4 regions of the Paenibacillus sp. RC334 genome follow, and region 1 is predicted to be linked to each of the others. Evidence: riboswitches for the same ligand, from Rfam matches in the RefSeq annotation. Region 1 holds a riboswitch; each other region holds the start of a gene.
The links. Region 1 has a riboswitch for cobalamin ahead of QMK20_RS06745 (ABC transporter substrate-binding protein). Riboswitches for the same ligand answer to the same signal wherever they lie in the genome.
Positions count from the first base shown of each region.

Region 2: it holds a riboswitch for cobalamin, as region 1 does, so the genes downstream of both, metE (5-methyltetrahydropteroyltriglutamate--homocysteine S-methyltransferase) here and QMK20_RS06745 (ABC transporter substrate-binding protein) in region 1, are expected to answer to the same signal.
Region 3: it holds a riboswitch for cobalamin, as region 1 does, so the genes downstream of both, QMK20_RS25875 (ABC transporter substrate-binding protein) here and QMK20_RS06745 (ABC transporter substrate-binding protein) in region 1, are expected to answer to the same signal.
Region 4: it holds a riboswitch for cobalamin, as region 1 does, so the genes downstream of both, cobJ (precorrin-3B C(17)-methyltransferase) here and QMK20_RS06745 (ABC transporter substrate-binding protein) in region 1, are expected to answer to the same signal.

Region 1 is NZ_CP125370.1:1,418,961-1,424,978, reverse strand. It holds gene QMK20_RS06765 (bifunctional adenosylcobinamide kinase/adenosylcobinamide-phosphate guanylyltransferase) at 1-597, opposite strand, end outside; gene cobT (nicotinate-nucleotide--dimethylbenzimidazole phosphoribosyltransferase) at 594-1,664, opposite strand; gene QMK20_RS06755 (ABC transporter ATP-binding protein) at 1,746-2,612, opposite strand; partial or broken gene QMK20_RS06750 (FecCD family ABC transporter permease) at 2,617-3,654, opposite strand; gene QMK20_RS06745 (ABC transporter substrate-binding protein) at 3,651-4,655, opposite strand; cobalamin riboswitch at 4,863-5,056, opposite strand; gene QMK20_RS06740 (histidine phosphatase family protein) at 5,257-6,006, opposite strand.
Region 2 is NZ_CP125370.1:5,390,027-5,396,044, reverse strand. It holds gene QMK20_RS24760 (DUF6985 domain-containing protein) at 56-589, shown strand; gene metE (5-methyltetrahydropteroyltriglutamate--homocysteine S-methyltransferase) at 646-2,964, opposite strand; cobalamin riboswitch at 3,125-3,320, opposite strand; gene nrdG (anaerobic ribonucleoside-triphosphate reductase activating protein) at 3,504-4,001, opposite strand; gene QMK20_RS24745 (anaerobic ribonucleoside triphosphate reductase) at 3,998-5,947, opposite strand.
Region 3 is NZ_CP125370.1:5,644,991-5,651,008, reverse strand. It holds gene QMK20_RS25880 (nucleobase:cation symporter-2 family protein) at 1-357, shown strand, start outside; cobalamin riboswitch at 1,064-1,261, shown strand; gene QMK20_RS25875 (ABC transporter substrate-binding protein) at 1,469-3,052, shown strand; gene nikB (nickel ABC transporter permease) at 3,068-3,997, shown strand; gene nikC (nickel transporter permease) at 4,013-4,828, shown strand; gene QMK20_RS25860 (ATP-binding cassette domain-containing protein) at 4,825-5,787, shown strand; gene QMK20_RS25855 (ABC transporter ATP-binding protein) at 5,784-6,018, shown strand, end outside.
Region 4 is NZ_CP125370.1:5,359,040-5,365,057, forward strand. It holds gene cobK (precorrin-6A reductase) at 103-882, opposite strand; gene QMK20_RS24610 (sirohydrochlorin chelatase) at 879-2,009, opposite strand; gene cobJ (precorrin-3B C(17)-methyltransferase) at 2,105-3,937, opposite strand; cobalamin riboswitch at 4,252-4,437, opposite strand; gene QMK20_RS24620 (LOG family protein) at 4,495-5,049, opposite strand; gene QMK20_RS24625 (uroporphyrinogen-III synthase) at 5,222-6,018, opposite strand, start outside.

The DNA of each region.
Region 1 (6,018 bases):
CACGATGACAAGTGGCCCCGGATACTGCTCCACAGCTATCGCCAGTTCATCCATGGCGGCACGGGCCGCAGCTTCGTCGTCCTCACCTGCGGCCAGCAGCACGTTCGACAGCCAAAGGGTCAGGCAGTCGACCAGCACCATCGGCGCGGACGCTGGCTGCGGTGTTTGACTGGCGTGCAAGTTGGCAGTGTCACTGCCGCGCTGCTGTTCCACAGCGACAGACTGCGCCGCAGAATGCAAAACGCTGCGGCTTTCGCCTGTTGGCGATGCGTCAGGCTGCGCCACTGAGAACGCAGCAGATGCGCCCGATGCAGAGGCTTCGTCGCCAGGATTGGTGCCTTGCGCAGCCAGCCGTGGCTCTACGCCGCCGCCCAGACGCCGCAGCAGCTCCGGCAGCGCCTGCTCTTCCTCCAGCGTCTGCCAGCCATACCCGGCAGACTCGCGCTGGAGCCGATGAAGGGCGATACGGTCCTTCATCTCTACGTCATAGGCTTGCGCCGTTGCAATGTAGCAGGCGCGCGGGGCGCGCGACATGCACAATCGCTCGGCAAAGCCGCTTTTACCGCTGCGTGCGCCGCCGGTCACGAGCGCCTTCATCGCTGCGCGGCTCCCTGACCGTCCGATACGCCTGCATCGGCAAAGGTCGCCATTTCGCGCATAATGCGGCACGCCGCATCAATCAGGTGCAGGCTAAGCGCACCGCCTGTGCCCTCTCCAAGCCGCATGTCCAGATGAAGCATCGGCTCCAGCTTGAGCTCGCGAAGCACCGCCGCATGCCCGCGCTCGTCCGAGGCGTGCGAAGCGAGCATGTACGCTGCGCTTGCAGGCGCAAGTGTACGCGCAGCGAGCGCAGCTGCGCCGGAGATAAAGCCGTCCAGCACGACCGGACAGCGATGAGCGGCTGCGCCGAGGATGACGCCTGCCAATGCGGCAATTTCCAGACCGCCGACCTTGGTCAGTACATCTAAGGCATCGTTCCCATCAGGCTGGTTCACGTCCAATGCGCGGCAGACGACCGCTATTTTACGGGTCAGCCCAGCCGAATCCACACCTGTGCCCCGGCCGACGATTATTTCTGGCTCCAGCCCGGTAAGGGCACATACGACCGCAGCGCTGGCCGTCGTATTTCCAATGCCCAGCTCTCCGGTTACGAACAGTCGTGTGCCGCCTTTGACTGCTTCCGCAACGGCTTCAGCTCCTGCCAAAACCGCTTGCTCGGCTTCTGTACGCAGCATCGCCGGCCCCTTCGCCATGTTCGCGGTACCCATACGCACCTTGCGGTTCACCAGATCCGCATGAGCGACATCTGCGTTCACACCCACGTCTAGCACCTTGACATCTGCTCCTGCATGACGTGCCAGCACGTTAATTGCCGCGCCGCCGGACAGCATGTTATACAGCATTTGCTGTGTAACCTCAGCCGGGAAGGCGCTGACCCCCTCTTCACACACACCATGATCCGCAGCCATCACCATAACGGTTTTACGGTCAAACTCAGGCTTGTCCACCCCCGTAATGCCTGCTAACTGTATAGCCAGACTTTCCAGCTTTCCAAGACTTCCCGGTGGCTTCGTTAATTGATCCAGATGCTCCGAAGCCGCCAAGGCTGTCGCCCCATCCGGCTGTGCAATGCTGTCTATTAACTGCCGTAATTTTTCGTTCATGCCTTCCACTCCCTGCTCCGTATATATGTGTTTAGCGATCTCATCGTAAATTCTGTTGCTTCAGCACTTGACTCAAGCAAGCTACTCAAGTCGTTCACCCTGACCAGATACATCCCTTGCACGTCTTCGCAGTAAAAGCTGCGGCACACCACTATCCGGGTGAGGCAGCATCACAGGCTCAACACCGTACACATGGCGAATACGTTCCTCTGTTAGCAGCTCTGACGAAGCTCCTAACCCTTCAACCATCCCGTCCTTGAGCACAAGCAAATCATCACAAAACTGGGCAGTCAAATTGAGATCATGCAGAACAGATATAATCGTCACACCTGTTTCCCGGCGCCATTCCGCCAGCAGCTCCATAAATTCAAGCTGATAGCGCAGATCCAAATAGGTTGTAGGCTCATCCAGCAGCAAAATCTGCGGCTCCTGCACCATCACCTTCGCCAAAGCCACACGCTGCCGCTGTCCCCCGCTCAATTGGTCTAACGGCCTGTCCGCCAAAATAGTAAGACCCAGCCTCTCCAGCACGCGATCCGTGATGATTCCCGGGTCCATCCCTTTTTCCTTATCCACCTTTTCTCTACCAAACCAGTCCTGATGGGGAAAGCGTCCCATTTCCACAACTTCCCTTACCGTGTAGCCCACTGGAGGAAGCCCTTCCTGCTGGAGTACAGCCACAAAACGGGAAAGCTCTTTTCTGCCATAGCTGCTGACCTTTTTTCCATATATAAGAACGTTGCCCGAAGTCGGGTGATCCACACCGGAAAGCAGATGCAGCAACGTCGACTTTCCACTGCCGTTCGGACCGATGATGCCCCACCAATCTCCTTCGTCTACGCTCCAGCTTATATTTTTCAACGCATGGAATTCCCCGAAATCACGAGTCAGACTGGCAATCTCCAGCGCCCGGACTCGCGTCTCCTGTGGTCCATTTGCTTCTTTCACAGCAATCCCCCCTGCGCAGCTTCTTGTTCCGGTACAGGAGATATGCGAAGAACGGTGCACCGACAAAGGCCGTCATGACACCAAGAGGAATTTCCGTCGGAGCCAGCAATGTACGCGCCGCAGTATCGGCCCATGCCATAAAAATAGCCCCGCCCAGCGCGGATAACGGAACAATCATCCGATAGTCGGGGCCCGTCACCAGACGGATAATATGCGGTACAACGAGTCCCACAAAGCCAATCACTCCGCATACCGAGACAGCCGCGGCTGTCAGCAGCGTGGATATGATCAGAACAGATAACTTCGTTGCATCTACATTAACCCCCATATGAGCCGCCTGACGTTCACCCAAGGCCAGAATGTTCAGCACTCGTGCCCGGTTCCACAGAAACACCAGCCCAATGACCACATAAGGTAAAAGAATGCCTGTATACGACCAGCCGCGCAGACTGAGGCTTCCCATTGTCCAGTACAATATTTCATTGACCGTCTCCCTGGACATGGCTGTCAGAAAGGAAACGACCGCACCCAGAAAAGATTGCATCACCACGCCCGATAAAATGAGACTTTGCGTCGGAATTTTGCCGCCTTCCCTCGCCAGCGTCAGCACCATCCACAACGTCAGCATTCCGGTCGTAAACGCCACCAGCGGCAGTGTCCATACGCCTACAAATGAAAATTGAAGCCCCCAATAAATCAGTACCGCTGCCCCTACCGAAGCCCCCGAGGATACCCCCAACGTGTAAGGATCAGCCAGCGGATTGCGCAGCACACCCTGAAATCCGGCTCCCGCCAGCGCAAGCGCTGCGCCTACCAGCATACCCAGTAACACACGCGGCAGTCTGACCTTCAAAATAATCTGCTCTGTGGATGTATTCCAATCCGGTGTAACCGTCTCACCTAACCACGGCAGATGGTTGACCAGAATACCCGTGATTTGGCTGACGGGAAGCTTGGCTGAACCGATGCCGAGACAGAGCAGCAGCGTCAGCAGCAATAAAGCAAGACCTGCCCCTCCAAAGCCAATCAGTCTACGATTCATTTGAAAATTTCAGGATACACGCCCTTGGCCACTTCCTTGAGACCTTCCGTTACACGCGGACCCGGCCGACTGATCAGATTATCATCCACGGCAAACACCCGGTTGAGACGAACAGCCGATATTTGATCCCATCCACTACGGGCTTTGATGATATCGCCCAGTGTCTGGCCTGTTTTGTCGTCCTTGACATTTTTGCTGTATAAAATGACGTCCGGATTGGCCGCAATAATATTTTCCTCACTGATCTGATACCAGCCCTTTTGTGTTGCAGCCACATTTTCGCCGCCCGCCAAAGAAATCAGCTCGTCCATAAACTCGCCCTTGCCGACCGTCCAGCCGGGTGAAAATTCGACGTAGACTCTCAGCTTTTGCCCTTTACCGATATTTTTAACACCGTTTTTCACTTCCGCTACATCGGCTCTCATCTTGTCGGTTACCGCTCTCGCTTCTTTCTGATGATCGGTAATTTTCCCATATAGTTCGATATTAGCCATGACATCTTCAACCGTTTTCGGCTCGGTTTTAAAAATCATAATTCCCATGTCACGCAGCTTGGTTGTCGCCTGCTCACTGAGTGATATCCCTGCAAAAACGACTTCCGGATTCGCAGCAATGATCGCCTCTTCATTCGGCTTCATAATACCGCCCACTTTGGGCTTCTTTGTAGCCGCTTCCGGGTAATCCGAATAGTCCGATACACCGACAATTTCCTTATCCAGTCCGATGGCGAACAGCGCCTCGGTTTCAGCCGGGGAGACGGAAACGATTTTGTCCGGCGCTTTTTTGAACGTAAACTCCTGCCCGGTCGCATCCTTAATGGTCAGCGGGTAGACCGTTTTGCCCGGAGGCTCCTGAGCGGTTGCCGTCTGCCCCGGTTGCTGTGAAGCTTGATCCCCTTTATTTTCAGCGTTCTTTCCGTTAGCTCCACATGCACTCAGCACAACCGCCAAGACCAGAGCCAATAAGCCTGTAGTCCAGACCTTTATTTTATTCCCTGCCATAATTTACACCCCTCCATATAAATTCTTTTAAGAGCGTCACTTGAACATCATCCGATATCTGCTAAATCCAGCCTTCTTTTCCTTTCAAAAAACCCCTGCATCCTCAGATAAGGACACAGGGGTCACGTTAGCGCAGATCGTACGCAGGCGGCAGTTTCTTCCGCATGGACAGTCACTGCGAACACGTCATCCTTTCCTCGAAGGACTATGGTGACAGGCGGACGGGCAGGTATCCTGACTTACAGAAACATGCGACAGCCTGTTGCTCCTTCATATGCTTTATGGCACATAAAGCAGAGCGGGCTGGCATTTTTCCATTTACAGTGGCGGGACCGCGCCGGATTCAAACCGGCTTCCCTTTTAACAGCGCACCGGAAAGAACCCGAGGGTTTCATCCCGCTGCACCGACCTCGTCTGCTGGATATTTGATGTAGTGTTGGTCAAGCCGTTCTTTTACTTGATGATTATAGGTTAAAAAAGACTGGCTTACAACCCAAACCGCCTGTTTACCTGCCCTATGTCTGTGATCATGAGAAGTATAGCGTAGTCAGTTCATCCAGGTTATTCGGGAGTAGCAAATGCGGAGCCAGAGCTATAAACATCATGCCTGCTCCACCAGCCATCCGGTGAACTTATGCCCTGTAGCCAAATCTGGATGTGATTCTGTAGAACGGGTGGCGGTTAAATCTGCAAATGGCTTTTGTGCCAAACTCAACCGAATCGTAATTGCCGCTCCCGGCTTCGGATTCAGGCTCCAAAAATCATGACCCGGTACCAGCATACAAGCCAACTGACGAATCACTCCACCATGCGTGACGACCAGAACAGAAGGTGGAGCATCAGACAAACCTGTTTTCTGAATCTCCATCATTTTACGCCACTCATACAAAGAGTATAGAAATTCACCCAGGCGGTTCACAAAGTCTTTCCAGGACTCTCCACCCGGCGGCGTAACCCGTTGCGGCTCATCAATCCACGCGCGGTACAACGCCACATCCTTGAGCATATCATACGTTTTTCCATCCCATTCCCCAAAATGAAGCTCTCTCAGACGTGGTTCCATGGTGGCAGACCAAGCAGACATATTATCTGGTTTCAGTTCCGATTCTGGCAAAATGATCTGCAAGGTCTGACGACAACGTATCAAGTCACTACAATAGATTCGGGCAAAGGAATGTCTCTGTAATTTTTCCCGCAAAGACTCTAATTCCTGCTCTGCTCCCGGTAGCAAGCCCAGATCGGAGTGCCCCAGGTATCGACGTTCCCTGTTCCATAAGGTTGTGCCGTGACGTACCAGCACAAGCTCCAAATCCCATTGCGGGTGTTCTGTAAAATAATGCTTCAAGGTCATGTCACTTCCTGC
Region 2 (6,018 bases), 2.0 Mb from region 1:
ATAAAAGGGTCCATAGAGATAAAGATCATTTCTTATGAAAAGGATGGGGTAAAGGATGAATTGGGAACGCTGGTATATGGAGCTGGATCAGGATGATGAGACTTGGGAAGTATCAGAGGAAGTCGTGCTTCGGGGCACGGTACAACTCCATTTTTACGGACAGGACTCGGAGGTAGAGATAGAGTTTATTGTGTCCGCCGATTCCGAGGAAGAAGCACAGGCCGTAAGAGAGCCTAAGCAGGAGCAAAAAAAGACATGGGAGCAATATATGGCACATGGGTCAGACATTCATCCTCGTGTGCTGGAAGCGATACACCATTACTATGCAGATGTAGTGGAAAAGTACCGGAGCGCTTATACCTCATGGGGAGAAGACCCGGATGAATATGCGCCTTATGTGGAACGCTCGGAACAACTGCTGAAACGGTTACAGCTGGTGTCTATATTGATTCCAGACTCAGCGGAAGAGGATGAGCTGTATTTGAATTTTAGCTGTTCCTGGGATAGAGAGCATGGCTTGGGTGTACATATGAAGCAGGGAACACCCGAGCATATTCAAGGGGCATACACATTATATGATTTGGAATAGAATCCCCTTCCGGCGTTTAGGAAAAAAGAGGGCCGGGAAGGGGAGGGTTATAGAAATTAGCTGGATACAGCCAACGAATCTCTGGCTGCTTGAGCAGCCAGCACCATTTGCTGTAATGCGGCGACGGATTCATCCTTGGTGCGGGTTTTCAGGCCACAGTCTGGATTGACCCAAAATAAATCAGAAGGCAGTACGCGCAGGGCACGCTGTATCATACTCAGCATTTCTGACACATCGGGAATGCGCGGGCTATGGATATCATATACGCCCAGACCGATGCCTTTGTCATACACCTGATCCTCAAAGCTGACAATCAGTTCTCCGTGGCTACGCGAGGTTTCAATAGAAATGACGTCGGCATCCATATCGGAGATGGATTGGATCATATCCTGAAATTCGGAATAGCACATATGCGTATGGATTTGGGTGGCGGGTTCAACGGTTGCTGTTGTAACAAGGAAGGCTTGAACCGCCCACGCCAGATAGGCTTGCTGCTGTTCTTTTTTCAGTGGAAGCCCTTCACGGATCGCGGGTTCATCGACCTGAATCATGCCAATCCCCGCTTTTTCCAGTGCTTCTACCTCTGCACGCAGGGCCAGTGCTAACTGTAAAGCAACCTGACTGCGAGGAATATCATTACGTTCGAAGGACCAGTTCAAAATCGTTACCGGACCTGTCAGCATTCCTTTGACTGGCTTGGAGGTCAACGATTGGGCGAAGGCCGTTTCTTCCACGGTCATGGGTTGATCGAACGACACGTCTCCGTATATAATCGGCGGTTTAACACACCGGGAGCCGTAGGACTGCACCCACCCGTTTTGTGTAAAGGCAAAGCCTTTCAGCTTTTCGCCAAAAAATTCAACCATGTCTGTCCGCTCAAATTCCCCGTGTACGAGCACATCAATGCCAATGTCCTCCTGGATATCAATCCATTCCTTGATTTGCTGCTGAATGAACGTCCGATACTGCTCGGCAGACCATTCCCCTTTGCGATAGTGCAGACGGGCTTTGCGAACCTCTGCGGTTTGCGGGAAGCTGCCAATCGTCGTCGTAGGCAGTGGAGGCAGATTCAGCTTGTCCTGCTGGATCACACGACGCTCAGCGAAGGGAACGCTGCGTGACTGCGGCTCTTTCGCCAGTAGATCCGCCATATCGGTAGCGGTCTGTACTCGTGCCGCCGAGCTGTTGAAGCGGGTTACCGCGTCCGCACTCTGCTCAAGCTTGGCAATTGCCGAGGGTTCGCGTTTGCCAAGCGCAGCGGTCAAAGCTGCGATTTCTTCCAGCTTTTCATCGGCAAAGGCCAGCGCTTGCACCAGCTCTCGGTCCAGCTTGTGCTCTGCTTCCAGACTGACTGGCACATGCAGCAGACTGCATGATGGCTGCACGATGAGCTGTGCAGCGGTGGTTTGCTCTGCCAGTTGTCCAAGCAGCGCAGCTACGGTGTTCAGATCGGAACGCCATATATTGCGCCCGTCAATAACACCAGCGGCCAGCGTTTTCCCTGCGGGGAAGCCATGTCGTAGCACATGTTCCAGGTTTTCGCCATCATCATGCACAAAATCAAGACCTATTCCCTGTACCGGGAGCGTAGACAGGCGCTCATAATGATCCAGACTGCCAAAGTAGGTTTGCAGCACGATATTTAAGGATGGAGCAGCTTGGGCCAGAGCCTCATAGGCCTCCTGAATAATGTCCAAATCCTCTGTCGGGAATGAGGTGGTCAAGACAGGCTCATCTACCTGCACCCACTGAACGCCTTCCGCAGCCAGCTCAGACAGGACGCGGGCGTACAGTGGCAGGAAGCTTCGTATGATCGCGGCCAAATCCTTACGGTCATAGCCTTTGGACAGAGCAACGAACGAATAAGGACCGATAATGACGGGTTTACCTTCAATACCTAGTTCCTGTTTCGCTTCACGATAAGCCTGCAACGGCTTATTCTCGGTGAACACCGGAGTTGCATTTGCCAATTCCGGTACGATGTAGTGGTAATTGGTATTCAACCATTTGGTCATTTCACTGGCGGTGGCACCCTTTTGTCCACGGGCTATCCCGAAATAGACGGACAGAGGAACAGGCCCATCGGGACGGTAGTTGAACCGTTCCGGCACCAGACCGAACATCACGGATGTATCAAGCATGTGATCGTAATAGGAAAAGTCTCCGACCGGAATTCGATCGATTCCCTTGTCGCGCTGCTTGCTCAGATGCTCCAATCGCAATCGTTTCATCTCGGTATGCAATTCGCTTTCATCCATGCTGCCGTTCCAGAAGCGTTCCAGTGCTTTCTTCCATTCCCGGTTTCCTCCGATACGCGGATATCCCAGGTTACTGCTGATCAAGCCGGACAACTCAGGCAATTCGGTAAATGACATGTACTTTTCCTCCCAGGCTGGTAGCCAGTTTATTTTTGCGTACAAAAAAAGACATTCCTCCCCGGGGTTAAAAATGAGTAGGGGAAAGAATGCCTCCGTTATTTAAAAAATGAAAATTCGGCGACTGCTCTTAACACCTCCCTATCTCCCGTAGGTACTTGCGATGTTGTTGAAATAGGCAGGTCTCCTGACTTACGGATCATGACTTTCAGCGCTCCTTCCCGGTCTGTGGACCAGTGGGTGTATCAACAGCTGAAAATTCCCCGTTTACAGTGGCGGGACCGCGCCGGACTTGCACCAGCTTCCCTTTTAAGCCTGTACTGAATAGAACAGACACCTATCTCCAAGCTATGCGATTATGGTATGACGAATAATTATGCACTCGTATACTTGTTCACCATCATAAGTGAAACTTGCAGGATACGCAATATAAACTCTGTTTAAATCTAAAATGAACTACATGCAAAAAAAGACAAGCCCTCTCCATAAGGAAAGGATTTGTCTTAGGGTGTAGTATCTCATGCGAGTATAACATCGCCTTAGGCTAATGTAACTATAGATCCTGCCTGAATGCTGGCCTTCACATCCACCAGTCGTTGATTGCGGCTGCCCCGGAAGGGAAGGGTCAGATCCTTTTGCTGTTCTACAAAAGGGCCGTCCACAATCACATCGCACAGCAGCGCCAGCTCCCGGCGGGCCTGATCCGTAAGCAGCTCCTCATAGTCAAAGCCCGTATAGGCCCACACGGTTCGGTCAGGGCAGGCAGCGCGGAAGTCGCGCACAAACTGCGTGCATTCCGATGCCGAGAAAAAAGGGTCTCCGCCGCAAAGGGTTAACCCGTCTAGCAGTGGATTATCTGCGATGTCACGGATGACTTCCTGCTGTCGCTCCAGTGTGAACGGTTCACCTGCGCGGAAGCTCCATGACGAGGGATTGAAGCAGCCGGGGCAGGCATGGCGGCAACCGCTAATGAATACGACGGTACGCAGGCCATGCCCTTCGTTCAGAGATTCCGGAATGTAGCCGCACAAATTCACCGATGCTTCACCCGGTCACGCACCTCAGCCTGCTTCGCGGCGTTGAAGCGAACGGTATAATCACCTGTCAGATATCCGGTTACCCGGCGCAAGCGCTGAAAATGCGTATGTTCTTCATCAGCACCGCATTCGGGACAGCTTGTCCCGATAATGCCCTCGTAGCCGCATTCCGTGCAGCGGTCTACCGGATGATTGATGGAGAAGTACCCAATGTTCTGATGGAGCGCGTATTGTACAATTTTAAGAAACGCCTCCGGGTTATTCCGCGCATTACCATCCAACTCGATGTACGAAATCGCACCAGCGTTGCACAGATTATGAAATGGGGCTTCGAGGCTGATTTTACGGGCAGCCGGGAGCGTGTAATACACAGGAATGTGGAAAGAGTTCGTGTAGTATTCTCGATCATTTACCTCGGGAATAATTCCAAAATCACGCTGATCCAGCAACGTGAACTTGCCGGATAGACCCTCGGCAGGCGTAGCGAATAGTGTAATGTTAAGATCATGCAATTCACTCATACGGTCGCAGTAGACACGCATAGAAGCTATGATTCGCTGTGCTTCACGGTATACAGCGTCATCCTCTCCGTGGTGCTTGCCATACAGTGCCTTCATGCATTCGGCTAACCCGATAAACCCGACCGACAGCGTACCGTGCTTCAGTACGTTGCCCACTTTTTCATCCGGCTCCAGCTTTTCTCCGCCTTCCCATACCCCTTCGCGCATCATAAAGTCTGAGGCTTTTGCCGGCTGGCTGGTCTGTATATGGTAGCGATGGATCAGTCCGTCCACGGCAATGCGCATAACCTCTTCCAATCTGGTATCAAAGCCATCCCGGTCAGGTATCTTGCGCTTGCCTGTGCAAATACCGTACTCAATGCCAAGACGCACCAGATTAATCGTATTGAATGAGAGATTACCCTTGCCGCTTTGACGGTTTCTGCCGAAACGGTCAGCAAAGGTGCGGGTACGGCAGCCCATCGTCGCAATAATGGTATCCGGATCATCTGCGCGGTAATAGGGCAGGTTGAAGGTAGCATCCACATTGACAAAATTGGGATACATACGTTTGCTGGAGCATTCTACTGCCCGCATGAATAAGTCATAGTTGATATCGCCTTCGGCCTGATTAATTCCTTTTTTGCATTGGAAAATATGCTGTGGGAAAATAGGGGTTTCCCCGCTGCCCAGGCCACGAATAGTGGCCTCCAGCAATGATTGCGTAACAAGCCGCCCTTCAGCAGAAGTACACATACCGTAATTCAGTGATGTGAACGGAATTTGCCCGCCTGCCCGACTGCTCATGGTATTCAGGTTATGAATAAGGGATTCAGCGGCCTGGCGGGTCTCCGTCTCCGTTTCTTCACGTGCGAATGCGTATGAACGAGGGCAGACCTCCTGTAATAGGCTGCTGGCTATATGTAATTCGTCATCAGGCAGGGTGGGTTCTATTTCTTCTCCGAACAGACGGAGTCCCTTGCGCAGATGCTTGCGGAAGGACCGGGCCACGAAAGGAGCAAGGTCCCAGTCTATTTTATTGGCAGAGACACCTCCAAATTGGCTGTTTTGCTGAGACTGAAATATAATAGCCACCAGTGCCATAGCAGACATAATGGTTTGTGGTGTGCGCACAGAGCCATTGCCTGTATTAAAACCATCTTGCAACAAACGACCAAAAGGTATAAAGATACAGTTCGTAGTCCCGAGCACATATTGGTCCAAATCGTGAACATACACATATCCGTGGTCGATAGCGTCTGTCAGTTCAGGCGGAAGCACACGTAGTCGCGCATACCATTTGGCGTACTCGGAGCCGAGCTTACTCATTTTTCCACTGAACGACTCTCCATTCAAATTTGCATTCTCCCGCAGCATGTCCAAGTCTTGTGCCCCAATGACCCGCTCGCCGATGCTGTATAATTGATGTTCCTCCAACACTTTCATTGCAAAAACCTCCATATAGTAAAATATATATTATTCTCCAAAAAACAATATATTGACGATATCGTGTACTA
Region 3 (6,018 bases), 1.8 Mb from region 1:
CTTGGTCTGTTGCCCAAACTGGCTGCCTTAACGACAGTGATTCCTAATGCTGTGCTGGGAGGGGCGATGATCGTCATGTTCGGTTCGGTTGCTGCGTCGGGCATGTCTATTTTGTCAGAAGTGGACTTGAGGAAGGAAAGCAATCTGCTGATCGCGGCATGTAGCATTGCGGTGGGCCTCGGCTCTGCCGTGCTGCCCCAAATGTTCGACCAACTGCCGAGCTTTGCCAAAATGCTGCTGCAAAACGGTATCGTATCCGGTTCGATCGCAGCGATTGTCTTGAATATCGTTTTAACGAAAAAACAAGGCGAAGCGGTCAAAGGTGTGACGGTGGCGGAGGTTCCGCAGAAGGTTTGATGATTAGTAATAGGTAAGGACAGCCGGAGAGAGGACGTAAGCCTCTTTTTCCGGCTTTTTGGCATAGAGTTATTGATAAAACCCTCTTCCTGTATGAAGATCGGGGTTTGAGATTCTATTAGAAGAATTTGCTAGAGTGGTAGGCGAGGTCATGGTATAATCTACCTTATGGATTTTGAATAGTGGTGGATGTTTTCAGACCACGGCGCAGCTTCCCGAAAGGGGGTGAAGCCGATGGTCAACCTTGTGTCGTGCTACGATGTGTTGCGTTGGATGGTTACGTTACTAAGCCTGGTGTTTAGTATTCGTAAACTTTATCGCTGGCTACGTCGGAAATTTCGGAACAAGCGAAAACCCACCGCGTAATTAGGTTAGGCGCCTAACGGTGGGTTTAGCTAAGCATTTAGCGCGCCGTGGTGATCCACAGCCTTTCAAGTCCTAAGAGTCTTTGCCGTTGGTAGCGGCGAAGACTCTTTTTAGTATACGGACACGGTGGTTATCTCTATACCTAATTTTATCACGTCCATTGCGTACACGCAACGCAAAGCCACAGCCTTGTTTCTCGCTGTATCATTAAAATTTAAATTATTATGCGACATTTGTTGACAGGCCTGTAACAACAAAATAAGATAGTCCTAATTCGTAATATAGAGGAATAAAGGAAGAAAACAGGTGTGAACCGGACTTTCCACCTACAGGGTTTCGCTGAAATCATGTAGATGGCTGTTGTGCGTGTTCACTTAAAAGGGAAGTTCGGTAGATTCCGACACGGACCCGCCACTGTATACAGGCATCAGCAGGGAATTGCTGTAGCTTTCGGAACAGCCACTGGAACTGTGAAGAACCGGGAAGGCCTGAGAGATAAGCCTGAAGTCAGGAGACCTGCCTGTTTTAACATCACTGTCAGACTCACGGGATGCTGGGGAGGTGGTTAGGCGTGCTGCATACGGGAATGTCTGAAACCGATCCGATCCCCCTTGTTTTTAGAGGGTGAAGAGGGTGAGCTTAGGCATTTTATAATGAAAGCATTTCTGACTGCTGATTAAGCGGTCGGGGATGCTTTTTTCGCGTTAGGTATGTATGAGATTACAAGATGAGGGGAGTCAATAGAATGATAAGCAATCGTAAAAAGCGTTCATGGTTTATATGTACAGGGGTGATGCTACTGCTGGCAGTTATGGCTCTTTCGGGATGCTCGACAACTAATAAGACGGCGGATAGCCCCAGCAAGGGCGAGAACACATCCACACAACAGGCTACAGCAGATAAGAAACTGGTGATGGCGTATACGTGGAAACCGTCGGGCGTTGACCCGCACGGAGACAATAGCTGGGATGTCATGCGGTCCGGCGCAGGTGAGACACTTGTCCGTTTGAATGAAAAGCTGGAACCAGTGGCTTGGCTGGCCAAGGAATGGAAGCAGGACAGTCCCACAGTTTGGACGTTCAGCTTGCAGGATAAGGTCACTTTTCATGACGGAAAGAGTATGGACGCGGAAAGTGTGAAGGCTTCCCTGCTGCGCTCCATCGAGAAAAGCCATTTGGCAAAGGATTTGCTAGACGTAAAGTCGATTGATGTAACTGGGCGGCTGTCGTTGAAAATCACGACAAACCAGCCCAATTCAGCGCTGGTGTCCAATCTGGCTGATCCATCGACGATTGTGCTGGATGTAGCGTCTATGAAGGATGAGCAGAGCTACCCTGCGATGACAGGTGCTTTTAAAATTAAAGCGTTCAACAAGGATCAGTCATTGGTCGTAGAGCGTTATGACGAATATTGGGGCGAGAAGGCACGGCTGGCTGAAGCAACGATGAAGTTCATTACGGACGGCAATTCACGCCTGTTGGCGCTGCAATCTGGCGAAGTAGATGTAGCGACTGATATTCCGGTGGATAACGCGGAGGTATTAAAAAAGAACGATAAGCTGCAAGTGCTGTCGGCTCCCTCTTTGCGCACTCATATGATCGTGTATAACATGGAGTCGCCTGTGTTCAAGGATGCCGCGAACCGCAAAGTAGTGGACAGCCTGATACCACGTGCATCCATTGTGAGTGCGATCATGAGAGGCTATGGTACGGAGGCAAGCAGCCCATTCCCGAGCATTCTCTTCTTCGGCAAGGTGGAACGTAAAGCGCTGGACGGAACGGCGGAGCAGTTGTTGACGAAGGATGGTTGGCAAAAGGATGCCCAAGGTACATGGACCAAGCAAGGCAAGCCGTTCGAGGTTACGTTGCTGACCTTCCCTCAGCGTCCAGAGCTTTCAGTCATGGCTGAGGTGATTCAGAGCCAACTGCTGAAAGAGGGCATCCAGGTGAAGATCCGCAAGGTGGAAAATATCGACGAGGCGCTAACCAAAAACGATTGGGATTTTGCCATGTACAGTATGCTGACTGCCCATACGGGGGAGCCGCAATATTTTATGGACATGTTTTATTCCTCTAAAAGCGAGGCCAATGTAAGCCGTTATGGTTCCAAACCGCTGGAGAACCTTCTTGGCAGCTTGAAGCTGGCGAAGGATACAGCACAGCGTAATGCCGTGACATTGCAAGCGCTGGATATCATTAATACCGATTTGCCGCAGTCGTTTATTGTTCACCCTGATAATGTATTTGGGGTGAAAAAAGGGGTTGAGGGCTTTACACCGCATCCGATTGAGTATTACTACATTACGGCGCAATCCGATATTGCGGAATAACGGACTGCATACCCTATGATTCGTTTTATTCTGGAACGTATGGCGCAACTGGTCATCATTGTGTTCGTTGTATCCACGCTGACGTTTGTGCTGATGAGGCTGGCTCCCGGCGACCCTGCTACCATTCTGCTCACCGCGCATAATGTGCCTGCCTCTGAGGAGGCGTTGACGGCGCTGCGGAAGGAGCTGGGCTTGAGCGAGTCGCTTCATATTCAGTATGTAAACTGGCTGCGGGATGTGTTCACAGGGCACTGGGGCACCTCCTATGTATCCAAGGAGTCGGTGCTAACCGAGCTGTGGAACAGACTGCCTGCTACCGTGGAGCTGGCCTCGGCGGGCTTTGCCGTCATGACGTTGCTGACTCTTGGGATGGGGCTGGCTGCCTCGGTAAAATCCAGCGGTTGGCTGGATCGTCTGGGAAGGCTGTTTGCACTGCTCGGATCGTCCATCCCCTCTTTTTGGCTTGGCTTTCTGCTGATTTACCTGTTCTCCGTCCGTTTGGGCTGGCTCCCGTCCATGGGTCGGGAAGATTGGACTCATTTGGTACTGCCAGCGCTGACCCTTGGGGCAGGTTTGGGGGCTGTGCAAGCCCGTGTGCTGCGTGCCCAAATGCTGGAGCTGGGTGACCGGAATTTTGTGAAGGCGGCGAAGGCCAGAGGCTTTTCCCGCACGCATATTCTGTTTTTTGAGATATTCAAGCATGCGATTTTGCCGATCATCACGCTGTTAGGCACGAATCTGTCATTTATGCTGGCGGGCAATGTCATCGTAGAGACGATTTTTTCATGGCCGGGTTTAGGCAAGTATTTTATAGATGCGATTACGCAGCGGGATTATCCAGTGATTCAGGGGTATGTTATTTTTGCTGCATTTTTAATCGTAGGTGTTCAGTGTTTGGTAGATGTGGTCCAGGCGGCTGTAGATCCAAGGTTGCGTTTGCGTTAGGGGAGGAAGTTGAAAATGAAAAACATGCGGCTGTCCTTCAAAGGGAGCTTACTGACAGGAGGAGTGCTGCTGGGCCTGATCGTGCTGCTCGGGGTACTGGCTCCATGGGTTGCTCCTCACGATCCTCTTGATGTGGACCTTCTGAACCGTTTGGCACCACCTAGTCGGAAATATCCATTTGGTACGGATCATCTGGGTCGGGATGTACTGTCACGGCTGATTTACGGCATTCGGACAAGCGTACTGATTGCCTGTGCGATTACAGCAGCCACGCTCTGCATCAGTTTGCCGATAGGCTTGCTCATTGGCTATGTGCGCGGGCGTGTGGATCAGCTAGTCATGCGGGTGATTGACGGAGTGCTTGCTTTTCCCGATATTATTTTGACGGTGGCGATTGTGGGTATCTTGGGTCCGGGCTTTGTAAACATGACCTTAGCCATTATTGCGGTACGGTGGGCCGGGTATGTTCGGTATATTCGCACCCTTGTTCAAAAAGCCTGTCAGGAGGACTATGTGAGATACGCCCGTTTATCCGGTAATTCACATGTGCGCGTACTGAGACGTTATGTATTGCCACAAGTGCTGCCACAGCTGCTTGTGTATGCGGTTTGGGACATCGGGCGAGTGGTGCTTATGGTTGCCGGACTTTCCTTTCTGGGGCTGGGCGTACAGCCGCCTAAGCCGGAATGGGGCGTGATGCTGCATGATGCGACGTCGTATTTTCAGGTGGCGCCGCATGTCATGATTTTTCCGGGCTTGGCGATTATGCTGTTTGTGCTTGCGTGCCAGCTTCTGGGAGACCGATTCTCCGAAAAGGGGGCGGCAGAATGAAGGATGGGACAGGACAGATGAAAGGAAATATGGTAGGGCGCAAGCCAATGTTGCACGTGGAACATCTGGAGATATGCCCCATAGGCACAGGAGCGGGTACACGTATTGGCGCAGCAGCAGGTGCGTACGCAGGTGGGAAGCCGGGTGCGAATGGGAAAACAATACGGAACAGCGTCAACCAACCGCTGCTCCGGGATGTCAGCTTTTCCGTGTATCCGGGGGAAATTGTGGCTCTAACCGGGCCGAGCGGATGTGGCAAGAGTCTGACCGCGCACGCAATCTCGGGCATGCTGGAGCCGGGGATCGGCGTTACGCAGGGGCATATGTACTACAACGGGGAGGACATCGTCCCGTTCGATGAACGGCGCTGGCAAAGGCTGCGCCGCGAGGACATTGCCCTGCTCATTCAACAATCGCTGAGCGGGTTGAATCCGATCCGTACCGTCCGCGCACAGCTGACGGACACGCTTAGACTGCACGGGCGGCGCTGGATGCCGCCCGACCAGAGGGGGCTGGGCAACCTACCCCGCCCTGTACAGCATCAAGCCCCCCCACAGGGCGTGCTGCCCCGGATGTGGCAGATGCTGAGACGGATTGCACAGCTGGCTGGAGGCTGCGCTACTCAAGCGCAGGAGGATTATCTGTGCTCTTTATTGAGCAAGGTCGGGTTTGCAGACCCTGAGCATATTTTGTCCTCGTACCCTTTTGAATTAAGCGGAGGGATGTGTCAAAGGGTACTGCTGGCTGCGATGCTAAGCTCCGGTCCGCGCCTTTTTATTGCCGATGAGCCTACCACGGCGCTGGATGTTATCAACCGGGACAAGGTTCTGGCGTTATTCCAACAGTTGAGAGAGGACTTGGATCTCACCATTTTGCTGATTTCTCATGATCGTCAGGGTGTGAGTCGTGTGGCGGATCGTGTACTGGAGATGAGCCCGGAAGGAAGGATGCTCGAATGATACTGGAACTAAAGCAAGTGACCAAAGCCTATCCTGTCCGCAGACGGAGAAAAGGCTGGTTCAACAAGCAAGAAAGCGGGCAGGCCGCCGTGAAGCAGGTGAGTCTGGAGCTGCAACGGGGAGAATGCCTTGGACTGGTTGGCGAAAGCGGAAGCGGCAAAAGTACGCTGGTACAATGTATCCTAAGGCTGGAATCGTTGACCTCGGGGGAGCTTTGGCTGGATCATCAGC
Region 4 (6,018 bases), 2.0 Mb from region 1:
TAAGATGACTATATTTTAAATACACGTCAGAAAAAGTTCTGGATTTATCGGATTGACTGGGTTGTTAATTACCCGGATCGATCAGATTCACAGGGTCATAGTTCAGATCGAAGGGTCCATTTTGGTTGTGCGCAGTGCGTCGATCACTCCGTCAAAATGATCAAATACGGTGCCAAATTCCACTTCCGGTCTGGAAATCAAAATGACATGAATACCCAGCTCCAGGGCAGATTGAACCTTCTCATCCACCGCTCCCGTGCGTCCGCTTTCCTTGGTCACCATCACCGTCGTGCCGAAGTGCCTGTACAATGCCTCGTTCATCTCGCGGGAAAAAGGTCCCTGCATGGCGATAATATTTTTTTGCTCCATGCCTAGCTCGCCGCATTTCTCCATATTGTCCAGACGCGGGAGCATACGTGCAACCAAACGAATCTCCGGGTCTTCGAGCAAATGCTTGGTGAACGTGCCGAGCGTCTTGCTGCCTGTCGTAAGCATTACTGAGCCTTTGAGCTGCTTCGCTTCCAATGCGGCTTCCTCATAGGAGGGTACGATGTGAAGCAGCGGATGATTGTCATACACCAGCCCTGCCCGCTCGTAGCGAACATAAGGAACCCCGGACTCGCGGGCGGCTGTCATAGCATTCGCATGTGCTTCTTCTGCAAAAGGATGACTGGCATCAACGATAGCCTGTACTCCCTGTTCCCGAACCACTGCTGCCATTTCATCGGCTGTCATTCGACCTGTACGTACGTCCAGCCCCACTTCGGACAGGCTCGCTGCCGCGCTTTCTGTTACGACGGAGGCCAATACTTTGAAGCCGTTGTCACGGATTTGCAGCGCCAGTTCCCGAGCATCGCTCGTTCCGCATAGCATGAATATCATGAGCCCTTCACCTGCCCGCTGCCAGAAATGCCGCTTCCGTTCACCACAGACGGCGTATGTGCATGATCGTGGTGGTGTTCATGATCATGGTCATCATGGCTGTGCGCATGTACATGCTCATGCTCGTGGTTGTGATCATGTGAGTGTTTCTCATGATGATGATCGTGTCCATGTGCATGGTGGTCATGGTCGTGATGATCATGATGGTGATCATGATGGTGATCGTGGTCATGTCCGTGATCGTGGTCATGTCCGTGATCGTGATCATGGTCGTGGTGATGATGGTGGTGCTCCTGCGCCTCCAGACGGAACTGGCAGTTATCGCAATTGGCCATCACCTTGCCAACCAAGCCTTCGTTGGCACGCTCCAGCACTAGCTCGACCAATTGTGGATGGAACCCAAAATATCCGCCCATTTCCACTTGTAATGCAGGATGAGACTCCGCAAATTCCTCCGTCATTTCTCCGATACGCTTAATCAGCACACCCGTGAATAGAAAGTATGGAAGCACGATGATTTTTTTGGCGCCTAGACGTAGACAACGCTCCAAGCCATCTGGAAATGAGGGTTGTGTCACACCGATAAAGCTGCTCTCCACCCACGTATACGGGAGTTTTTCCCACAGCATACGGGTAATTTTGAAAAAGTCGCTATTCGCATCCGGATCGCTGCTTCCGCGTCCCAGCACCAGCACAGCCGTTTCTTCATCCGTCACCTCGGCAGAAGCCTCCACAGCGCTATCCATACCGGCTGGAACCGCAACCGGACGTGCCTCTTTCAAGCGACTTTGCAGAATACTGACAATTTTTTCGTGAACGCCAATCGGACGTCCATATACAAATTCCACCTGAGGGTATTTAGCCTTCGCACGATCAATCGCCATCGGAATATCAATTTTGGCATGTCCCGCCGCGAACAGAATAATCGGAACAAGCACGACTCGCGTCGCCCCTTGTTCCACACATGCCTGCACACCCTCAGCAATGCTGGGCCGTGTCAACTCCAAAAAACAGGTTTCCACACACATATCCGGCACACGATCTGCCACCGCCTGTGCAAACTCCAGCAGCTCCCGGTTCCCCTCCGGGTCCCGACTTCCATGTCCAACCAACAATATTGCATTCACTGCTGTATTTTCCTCCTCATCAAAATAGGGATGACCTGCAAGACGCCCTATTTTATCTATATGCTTACATCCATAAAAACAGGCTTTCTAGCCCATTAATCACCACAAACGGCATTCACTTCCACTATTGCAGGCGCATCTTCATGCCGAAAACCCGCTACCACGCCCACACGCTTGAAAAATTTATGAAAACGCTCGTTCGGATGCCCTTTTTCCTTATATTCAGCGATGACGTTCTCAACGATATCCGTAATCTGATCCCCCGGAATGCCCTCTGCCACAGGTTGAGCGGCATGAGCGTTGCGTCCGAATTTTTTGCCGCCGAGGAACAGATCGTATCCTCCCTTGCGGTACACAATCCCGATATCCTCCAGCACCGCTCCATAGCAGGCCATACCGCAGCCGTTCAAAGCAATGCTCGTTTCCTTGGGTGCCTGCAATCCGCCCAGTACAACCTGTAGATGCTCTGCCACAGGCACAGCGTCATCCTTCTCCATATTGCAGAAGTCGCACGCCTTCACCTTAAACACATCGCCAATCGGCATCACGATGAATCGTTCATCCCGCAGCCGCCCTACCAGCTCCTCCGGGTCCGCGCACGGCACGCGCAGCACGATCTGGTGATCCGGCGTGTACTCCAGCTCGCCTTCATCACCCGCTACCTCGGCGAGCAGCGCCATCTGGCGAGCGGTGAACTTCTTGTTTCCCACGCCGGGGGAAACGCCCACCTCAAACAACGCAGGCTTGCCAAAGCTGCCTGTCGCTGTTGCAGCCGTAGCCACCGCTCCGGCCACGGCTGCCGTTCCAGCGACGCTCACGGCGGGCGCTTGCCCGCTCCAGCGCGCGCTCGCTTCGCCCGGCAGCTTACCGCCCGCAGCGAGGCGGCTCAGCGCCTCCGCTGCCAGCGATGCCGGGACCGCCCCGGCTTGCGCCGCAGGCGCGGCCTGCACGGCAGCCACCGCTTGCGGGCGTGCCTGCGTGGCAACCGCCGCAGCAGCACCGCTCGCGGAAGGCGCGGTCCCGCCAGCTCCCGCAGGGGCTGGCACTGCGGGAGCTGCGCCTGCCTGCGACGCATTCAGCGGGCGTTCCTCTTGCGCGCCCAGCGACCACGGCTCCGCTTCCGTGCGAAGCCGCTGATGCGGCTTGAGCGCCTGCTCGGTCGCATCCAGCGTATACTTGCGCTGATACCCGCGCGGCGTCACGATCAGGCCGTCATACACCATTGTCGAGGAATTGCCGATAATGACGGTCGTCAGCATACCGATATCATGGTTCAGCATGTCCTCCAGCGTCGTCACTACGACTTGCTGACGGTCACGGTAAGCACTCTTGACCAACCCGACCGGAGTCTGCGGATCACGGTAGCGCAACAAAATGGACTGCGTCTCAACTATCTGGCGTGTACGCCGACCACTGCGCGGATTGTACAGTGCAATGACAAAATCTGCCGAAGCTGCCGCTTCTACACGTTTCACAATCGTTTCCCAAGGGGTCAAATGGTCACTCAGACTGATCGTGCATGCATCATGCATGACGGGCGCACCCAACAGCGAAGCACAGGACTGAATCGCCGATATTCCCGGCACGACTTCTACCTCAACCCCGTCCTCACGACGCCACCCCTTTTGCATCAGCACTTCGTACACTAACCCGGCCATGCCATATACGCCTGCGTCTCCACTGGAAATGACGGCTACCTTCTTGCCCATCTCCGCCTGTCGAACCGCCTCCTGCGCACGGCTCACTTCCTCTGTCATCCCTGTGCGCACAATCTCCTGTCCGTTCAACAACGGACGGATCAGATCCACATAGGTGTTGTAGCCGATAATGACCTCACTCTCGGCCAGCGCATCCAGCGCCCGTTTGGTGATATGTTCCATATCCCCCGGTCCGAATCCAATCACGAGCAATTTTCCTAATTGGCTCATCGTTATCCTCCTTCTTAAATCTAGGCTATGTTTTCCACACTTCTATCTATTTCACTTGTATATGGACATCCTGTAACTCAAAAAAACCCATCCTGCCCGGATGGGTTTCCTATGTACGCATCGTATCATCAGACGGACACAGCATAAGAAGACACTTCTTGTCTTCCGCCATCGTGTCGTTGCTTTCCATCTGCCTGTTCACGCTTGAAACGCTTCTGCACGTTCAGCTCCACGCAAACCTGTAAGCAACATGGAAAAAGCAGCGTGCGCCTGATTTCCTGATTTCGTACACCCATCCTCTCCGCGAAGGTTAACGGTGCATACAGATCAAGGTAGGTCTCCTGGCTCGGCATCAACAGATTTTTTCGTCTTCCCCGTTTTCTTACGAGTGACGTCTGAAAAAATCCTCTTCCTTACAGTGGCGGGACCGCTCGGGACTTGCACCCGATTCCCTGTTACCCTTCGTTCCATCGCAAAGGCACCTTGTCTGTCCGCTATTTGATTATGGGTCTTATCATAACCTTGGCTCAATCAGTTGCGCAAGCATGAAAAACGCTTTATTTCAAGTTCTCTGCCTTATTTTTTAACATATGCAACAATTCGTCCGGGTCCGCAGAGATACTCAGCAGCGTTGGGTGGTCAACTCCGGTAAATCCCTCGCGCACACTATGACGCACCATTTCCGCCAACGGGTCAAAATATCCGTTCACATTCAGCAGCCCGATGGGCTTGCGATGAATGCCGATTTGCGCCCAACACAGCACCTCGAACAGCTCCTCAAAGGTTCCCAAGCCACCCGGAAGGGCAATGAATGCGTCGGCCATTTCGCTCATCACCGCTTTGCGTTCGTGCATGCTCGCCACCTCAATAAATTCGCTAACTCCCCGGTGGATAATCTCTGCATCGAATAAGAGGGTCGGCATAATCCCGGTGACCTGACCGCCCCCTGTCAGCATCGCATTCGCGACCTCGCCCATCAGCCCCTTGCTGGAGCCTCCATAGATTAAACGGACATGATGTCTCGCCATAGCCTCTCCAAGCTTGCCTGCCTCCTGAAGATATACCGATGAATGTCCGGGTCTGGACCCGGCAAATACACAAATGGAATTCATAACGTCTCAGCTCCTATTCTGGTATCCCGCATCGAGGCTTTTTCATTATATTAAATAAATATTTTCGCTATAACAAAAACTTCTGTCGATGCATTTCCAACAAAAAAAAGATAAAGACCCTGTAGGCCCTTATCTTCATTTTACCCTTTATCGCAAGGATATGGGTTAGTTTTCAGTTCACAACTTCAAGACCGCAGCCGTGCACCGAGGCGCTATGCTCAAAATATCTTCCCAGCTCCACCATCATAGCGCCCATTCGTTCCTCCACCGGAAACACAATCCGTTCAATCCCTTCCTCCAAAATGGACTGCGCCGTCACCTTGCCTACCGACACAGCGATCACATCCTGGCGAAAAGCTTCCAGCACGTCTTCCATCTGCTTCTGGTCCCTCGCATATTGAGCCAAAAAGCGGATCTGTGGACCGCTGGTGAACGTAACAGCATCAACATTACGATTCACGATATCCGCCAGCAACGCTTGCAAATTCGCTTCCTCTGGTGGAATATGCTTGTAAGGAAGCACCTGCCGGGTTACTGCCCCCTGCTCGTCCAGCCACTTCACCAGCCGTGGGGCCGGATCACCATGCAGCTGCAACAGCACTTCCTTCCCCTTCAGATCATACGGCGCAAAAGCACGCGTTAACCCGGTCAAGCTTCCATCCTCGTCTCGTACATCTGGCGTGAAGCCACGCTTTTTGAGTCCATTGACCGTCTTGTAGCCCCGCGCCGCAATATTTGAGCCTAGCAGCAGCTCCATAATCTGTTCCGCCACGCCCATATCCTCCGCCATATCGAACAGCGCGTCCAGCCCCATACCTGTCGTAAAAATGTTCCAGTCCGGCGGCCGCTTCACCCACGATACAACCGCATTGCGCAGCTCAATATCATCCAGAAAAACCGTGCCCTGGGCCGGACGCTGCACTGGCTCGCCTCCCATTTTTGCAACCAGCATTGCCATTTCGTCTGCTT